Regions from separate parts of the Kribbella sp. NPDC056861 genome, predicted to be linked through region 2. Evidence: riboswitches for the same ligand, from Rfam matches in the RefSeq annotation. Region 2 holds a riboswitch; the other holds the start of a gene.
What was found. A riboswitch is a leader RNA that binds a small molecule or an ion and turns the genes downstream of it on or off. The one in region 2 is predicted to bind S-adenosylmethionine.
Positions count from the first base shown of each region.

Region 1: it holds a riboswitch for S-adenosylmethionine, as region 2 does, so the genes downstream of both, thrC (threonine synthase) here and AB0P21_RS04955 (aminotransferase class V-fold PLP-dependent enzyme) in region 2, are expected to answer to the same signal.

Region 1 covers NZ_JBFBNQ010000003.1:1,113,459-1,117,011, forward strand. The annotation lists gene AB0P21_RS19175 (DNA-3-methyladenine glycosylase 2 family protein) at 1-59, shown strand, start outside; gene AB0P21_RS19180 (cation:proton antiporter) at 99-1,349, shown strand; SAM riboswitch class I at 1,414-1,555, shown strand; gene thrC (threonine synthase) at 1,570-2,838, shown strand; gene AB0P21_RS19190 (MoaD/ThiS family protein) at 2,835-3,110, shown strand; gene argG (argininosuccinate synthase) at 3,315-3,553, opposite strand, start outside.
Region 2 covers NZ_JBFBNQ010000001.1:1,091,503-1,095,055, reverse strand. The annotation lists gene AB0P21_RS04960 (prolyl oligopeptidase family serine peptidase) at 1-593, shown strand, start outside; gene AB0P21_RS04955 (aminotransferase class V-fold PLP-dependent enzyme) at 638-2,002, opposite strand; SAM riboswitch class IV at 2,021-2,135, opposite strand; gene AB0P21_RS04950 (DinB family protein) at 2,298-2,816, shown strand; gene AB0P21_RS04945 (DNA translocase FtsK 4TM domain-containing protein) at 2,926-3,553, shown strand, end outside.

The DNA of each region.
Region 1 (3,553 bases), on a different contig from region 2:
ACGGCCCGCGCAAATCGCTGCCGACCCACACCCCGGGCGCTACCCACCGCCTGCGCTGATCCGCGTGAAAGCGCTGAGTCTGGGCACAGGATGGCTCTATGAAAATTGACGGGGACGGGCTGTACCTGGTGGCTGGGGCGGCTCTGCTGGTCGGGGCCGTGTTGCCCCGGTTGCTACGGCGGTACGCGATCTCGGCGCCGATCGCCTTCGTGGGCGCCGGCCTGTTGCTCGGGTTGTTCGTCGATCGCTCGCGGTTGAGCCCGATCGCGGAGCCGAAGCTGACCGAGCATCTGGCCGAGCTGACGATCCTGATCGCGCTGATGGGCGTGGGGTTGGCGATCGATCGGCCGATCGGGTGGAAGCGATGGATGGTCACCTGGCGACTGCTGCTGGTGGCCATGCCGGCGTGTATCGCGGCCGTCGCCGGGGTGGGGTGGCTGGTCGGGTTGGCGCCGGCGACCGCGCTGCTGTTGGCCGCAGTACTGGCTCCTACTGATCCGGTGCTGGCGTCCGACGTGCAGGTGCAGGGGCCGACGACGGGTGAGGGCGCTGAGCCCGAAGAGGACGACGAGGTGCGGTTCGCGCTCACCTCGGAGGCGGGGCTGAACGACGGGCTGGCCTTTCCCTTCATCTATGCGGCCGTTTTCGCTGCCACCAAAGGCGCGGTGGGCAACTGGGCGCTGGAGTGGTTCGCCTGGGACCTGATCGGCAAGACCGTGATCGGGGTCGCGATCGGGGTCGGCGCCGGCTGGTTGCTCGGCAAGATGGCTTTCGCGGCGCCGTCGCGGACCTTCCGGCTGGCTGACTCGCGCGAGCCGGTACTGGCGTTGGCGATGACGCTCGGCGTTTACGGGCTCACCGAAGTGCTGCACGGGTATGGGTTCGTCGCCGTGTTCGTGGGTGCGTTGACGTTGCGGGCTTCAGAGCGCAGTCATGACTTCCATGAGGATCTGCACGGCTTCATCGAGCAGCTCGAGCACATCCTCACCTGGGGGATCCTGCTGCTGCTCGGCGTCGCGATCACCGGCGGGCTGCTCAAGCCGCTGACCTGGTCCGGCGCCGCGATCGGGCTACTCCTGGTCCTCGTACTCCGCCCGCTGACCGCCTGGCTCTCGCTGACCGGTACGCCGATGCGCCGGTCCGAGCGTTGGGTGACAGCCGCGTTCGGCGTACGGGGTGTGGGGTCGGTGTTCTACCTCGCGTACGCCGGCGCCGACTTCTCCACCGACCTGCCGTGGTTGTGGGCGACCGTCGGTTTCACCGTCGTGCTGAGTGTGCTGGTGCACGGCGTCGCGGCGACTCCGTTGATGCGGATGCTCGACCACAGGCGTGACAAAGCAGCGAAGTGAGATTGCCGTCTTGCATGGTGGGATCGAAAGACACGATCCGGACCCGATTGGGTAACCTCGGCAGTGCTCATCCAGAGGGACTGAGGGAAACGGCCCGTTGATGTCCCGGCAACCCTCCCCGTACGGCGTTCTCGATCCGAGGCGTCCGGCGGCGGAACGGTGCCAAATCCGTCCTGTGCCGAGATCCGGTACGGGGAAGATGAGGAGGGAAAACTCCGTCATGAGCCTGAGCACCGCAGCCGCCACCCACACCATCCGTGAAGGTGCCTTCGGCAACGGAACCCACCTGAGCTGTCGCGCCTGTGGCGCGAAATCCGAGCTGGGTCCGTTCTATGCCTGTATGGAGTGCTTCGGTCCGCTGGAGGTCGGGTACGAGTTCCCGACCATCACGCGTGAGCAGATCGAAGCCGGACCCAAGAACATCTGGCGGTACCAGCCGCTGCTGCCGGTCCCGGTCGACGTGGCGAGCTTCCCGAACATGGAGCCCGGCTACACCCGGTTGATCGACGCCGGCAACCTGGCCCGCGAGCTGGGCCTGCGCAAGCTGTGGGTGAAGGACGACTCGGGCAACCCCACCCACTCCTTCAAGGACCGGGTGGTCGCGTCCGCCCTGAGCGCCACCCGCGAGCTCGGCATGCGGGTCTTCGCCTGCCCCTCCACCGGCAACCTGGCCAACGCGGTCGCCGCGGCCGCCGCCCGGGCCGGCATCCGCTCGGTCGTGTTCGTGCCGCAGGACCTGGAGCGGCCCAAGATCATCACCACCGCCGTGTACGGCGGGACGCTGGTGGCCGTCGAGGGCAACTACGACGACGTGAACAAGCTCGCCTCCGAGATCGCCGGTGAGGAGGACGGCTGGGCGTTCGTGAACGTCAACGTCCGGCCGTACTACTCCGAGGGCTCCAAGACGCTGGCCTTCGAGATCGCCGAGCAGCTCGGCTGGCGGATCCCGCAGCAGGTGGTGATCCCGGTCGCGTCCGGCTCGCAGCTGACCAAGATCGACAAGGGCTTCACCGAGCTCGGCAAGCTGGGGCTGGTCGACGCGACCGACTACAAGATCTACGGCGCCCAGGCGACCGGCTGCTCGCCGGTGGCGCAGGCGTTCCGCGACGGGTACGACGTGGTGAAGCCGGTCAAGCCGGACACCATCGCGAAGTCGCTGGCGATCGGCAACCCGGCGGACGGGCCGTACGTGCTCGACGTGGCCCGGCGGACCGGTGGGGTGATCGAGGACGTCAGCGACGAAGAGGTGATCGAGGGCATCCAGTTGCTCGCCCGGACCGAGGGCATCTTCACCGAGACCGCGGGCGGGGTGACCGTCGCGACGCTGAAGAAGCTGATCGAGACCGGCCAGCTCGACCCGGAGGCCGAGACGGTGATCATCAACTCCGGCGACGGGCTGAAGACGCTCGACGCCGTGGCCGACCGGGTCGGCCCGAAGGTCACCATCCCCGCGTCGTACGACGCCTTCGTGAAGGCTGGTCTGCAGTGAGTGTGAGCGTCCGTGTCCCGACCATTCTGCGCCCGTACACCCAGGGCGTCTCCGAGGTCTCCGTCGAGGGTGGCACGCTGAGCGAGGTGCTGGAGTCGCTCGATGCGTCGTACCCGGGGATCAAGAGCCGGGTGCTGGACGAGTCGGGTGAGCTGCGGCGGTTCGTGAACATTTATGTGGACAACGACGATGTGCGGTTCTCTGAGGGGCTGCAGACGCCGATCAAGGACGGCGGCCAGGTCTCCATCATCCCCGCTGTCGCCGGCGGCTGATTTTCTTCTTTGTTTTATTGGCGTTTGGGGTCCCCGCCGTGGTGATGAGGCGGGGATCCGCCGTTGTGGCTGAGGTCGGCGTCCGCCTGAAGTACTAGAAGCAGTTGGCTCAGTTGCCTTAGGTGGCACCGAACGCAGAAAGGCAGTGGGCCTCAGCCCACTGCCTTCTGCTTTTCTACTTTCTTCTGTTCTTGTTGCTGTTGGTCAGTCGGTGCCGAACTCCATGGCTGCGTTGTCGAGCAGCTCGTCGTCGGGGTTGATCTGGCCGCGGGAGGCGATCGCGTCGGCGCCGCCTGAGGTCATCTCGCCGATCAGGGTGGTGTCGGCGCCGAGCAGTTCGGCGTGGGCGGAGCCGATCAGGCCCATGCCGGCGTACTGCTCCAGCTTGGCGCGGGAGTCGGCGATGTCCAGGTTCCGCATGGTGAGCTGGCCGATCCGGTCGA
Region 2 (3,553 bases):
GCGGCGGCGAGTACGGGAGTGACTGGCACGACGCCGGACGGCTGCACAACAAGCAGAGCGTCTTCGACGACTTCATCGCGGTCGGGGAGCACCTCTGTGAGACCAAGGTGACGACGCCGGCGCAGCTGGCCATCCACGGGCGCAGCAACGGCGGTCTGCTCGTCGGTGCGGTGATGGCGCAGCGGCCCGACCTGTTCGCAGTAGCTCTGCCGGGTGTCGGCGTGATGGACATGCTGCGCTTCCATCTCTTCACCGTCGGCGCTGCCTGGGCCTCGGACTTCGGGCTGCCCGACGACCCCGCGCAGTTCGAGGACCTGCTGGCCTACTCGCCACTGCACAACCTGCGCGACGGTACGGCGTACCCGGCGACGCTGGTCGTCACGGGCGACCATGACGATCGGGTGGTGCCGCTGCACAGCCACAAGTTCATGGCGACGCTGCAGCACGCCCACACAGGGGATGGCCCGGTCCTGAGCCGCATCGAGGTCAACACCGGCCACGGTTTCGGGAAGCCCGCGGCCATGGTTGCGTCGGAGTGGGCGGACCTGCTGGCGTTTGCTGCTCACCACACAGGTCTGGAGCCGGGTATCTAGGTTGTTGATCGGTGGTCTGACCGAGCAGTGGTCAGGCCACCGGTTCACCAGATTCTGGGGGCTACGAGGTCGCGCGGGTCGCCGATCGGCTGACAGCCGTGACCCGACTCCTCGTACTCCGCGGCGAGGCCGTTGACGGCCAGGCTGCGGACCGCGTTGACGAGACGGTCGACGTGCTCGCGCGTCGTACCGAGACCGAGGCTCGCGCGGACGGCGGTGGCTTCCGGGGAGTCGGCCAGCAGGTGGCCGACCAGCGGGTGCGCGCAGAACTTGCCGTCCCGGACACCGATCCCGTACTCCGCCGAGAGCGCAGCGGAGACCAGGGTCGAGCTGACGCCGTCGATGGTGAAGCAGACCGTGCCCACGCGATCCGCGTCGGCGCCGAAGATGTCGTAGGTGTTGACGCCGGCGATCTGCGCCAGACCGGTGCGAAGCCGGGCGAGCAGGCTGCGCTCGTGCTGCTCGATGGCCTCACGGTGCTCGGTGATCGCGGCGCAGGCGGCGGCCAACGCGATCGCGCCGATCACGTTGGGGGAGCCGCCTTCGTGCCGGGCCGGACCTTGGTTCCAGACCGTGGTGTCGCTGGTGACCGAGGCGGTTGCGCCGCCGCCGAGCAGATACGGGTCGGCCGCGTTGAGCCAGTCGGCGCGGCCGATCAGCGCGCCGGCGCCGTACGGGGCGTAGAGCTTGTGGCCGGACAGGGCGACCCAGTCGACGTCGAGCTGCTGGATGTCGACCTCGCGGTGCGGGGCGAGCTGCGCGGCGTCCAGGCAGATCCGGGCGCCGTGCGCCTTGGCCACGGCAGCGATCTCGGCGATCGGGAAGATCTCGCCGGTGACGTTCGACGCGCCGGTGAGGACGACCAGGCGCGGGCCCTCGGGAGCGGTGCGCAGTGCGTCGGCGACCGCGGTGACGGCAGCGGTGTGGCTGGTCGGCGCGGCGAGCCGGATGGTCCGATCGGTCGGCCAGGGGAGGAGAGCGGCGTGGTGCTCGGACTCGAACACGATCACGGTCGCGTCGGCCGGGAGTGCACGGGCCAGCAGGTTGAGGGCGTCGGTCGTCTGGCGGGTGAAGATCACCTGGTCGTCCTCGCGGGCGCCGACGAAGCCGTGCACCTCGGCGCGGGCCCGCTCGTACCACTGGGTGGTGATGCGGGATGCGTACCCGTTGCCGCGGTGCACCGACGCGTACGACGGGAGCGCGGCCTCGACCGCTGCTCGCACCGACTCCAGACACGGCGAGCTCGCACCGTGGTCGAAGTTCGCGTAGTCGGTGACGCGGCCGTCGGCCAGCGGGACCAGCAGGTCGCTCGCGACGGTGGCGGGGATGCTGCCGGTGGTGAGTCTGGCGACAGCCGGCCGGGTGGTCACGGCGGTGTTGGCAGTCTCGAGGATGGAGAGAATCGACATGGTTCTGGCTCCCAGGGGGGTCCGCACTTGCCGAAACGGGGTATCCGAACGGCCGGGTCCTCACCCAGGGCACCCCACCGCGGAGGAGGGTTGCCGGCCAGCGAGCTGGGGCTTGGCGCTGGCACTCATGACCTGCCAACGAAGGTAGCCAACGAAGTGCTGGGTGCGCCAGCAGCTATCTCATGGATTGGGATACTCGCACGTATCGTGAGACGCCAGGCGTGACGGGATCGCTGATTTCTGGTTCGAAGTAAAGCGATGGCTCGTGCGGGCAGTGCCGGGGGAGGATGCGCGGATGACTTGGACCGCACCCGAGGTCGATCGGCCCGAGGGCTCGCTGATCGCTCCCGAGCCGGAACTGCTCGCCGGATATCTGAACTTCTACCGGGCCACGTTGCTGCACAAGTGCGCCGGCCTGACCGCCGAGCAGCTCGCCGCACAGCCGTCGCCGCCGTCGAATCTGACGCTGCTCGGACTGCTCCGGCATCTGACCAAGGTGGAGCGGATCTGGTTTCGCATCTACTTCGCCGCGAGCGACCCGGCCGAGCCTGTTTTCGACCCGGCGCTCGGCAAGGACGCCGACTTCGAGCTGATCGACGCGAGCCGTGCTCAGGCGGAGTACGAGGGTCTGATCGCCGAGTGGGCGCTCTCCGATCAGGCCGCTGAGGGGCACTCGCTTGACGAGCAGTTCACCTTCCGGGACGAGGTCTCGTCGCTGCGGATGATCTACATCCACCTGATCGGTGAATATGCCCGGCACTGCGGTCATGCCGACCTGCTGCGGGAGCAACTCGACGGCACCACCGGCGCGTAGTACGGGGTTGGATGGGGGTTGCCGTCGGTGTCGTGACGCTACGGATGGGGCGGTGTGATCGGCGTGTGACACGTGTGACTCGAGTGGTAGTCGGGGTAGCCTGCTAGACATGGCGACCCGCACGTCTTCCACGGCGCGGGCGCGGAAGTCGGCAGCCAGCGGCCCAGCTAAGGGTGGCGCGGCAGCTGGTAGCCGCTCCCGTCCATCAGCCGCGCAGAAGCGTGGGCAGAGCACGAAGCGCAGTGGCACCACCGCTGCGCGGACAGCCACACCCAAACCCAGCAGTGCAGGTCCGTTCGCGTCCGCGATGCTGGCCATCGCCCGCGGCCTGGTCAAGCTCTGGATCGGGTTCGCTCACCTGCTCGGCGGCATGGTCCGTGGGATCGGGCACGGCGCTCGTGACCTCGACCCGGCCCACCGTCGCGACGGGGCAGGCCTCACGCTGATCGGTCTGGCGCTCGTAGTGGCCGCCGCGATCTGGTGGAACCTCCCTGGCGCAGTCGGCAACGGCGTTCGCACAGTGGTCGGCGGCAGCGTCGGCATGCTGGGCTGGGCCGTACCGCTACTGCTCCTCTTCGTCGCCGTGCGCACGATGCGCGACCCCGAGCGCAATGGCCCGGCCGGTCGCCAGGTGATCGGCTGGACGACTTTCTCGCTCGGTGTGCTCGGTCTGGTGCACATCGCCAACGGACTGCCGCGGCCCAGCAACCCGGCCGACGGCAGGCTGCAGGACGCCG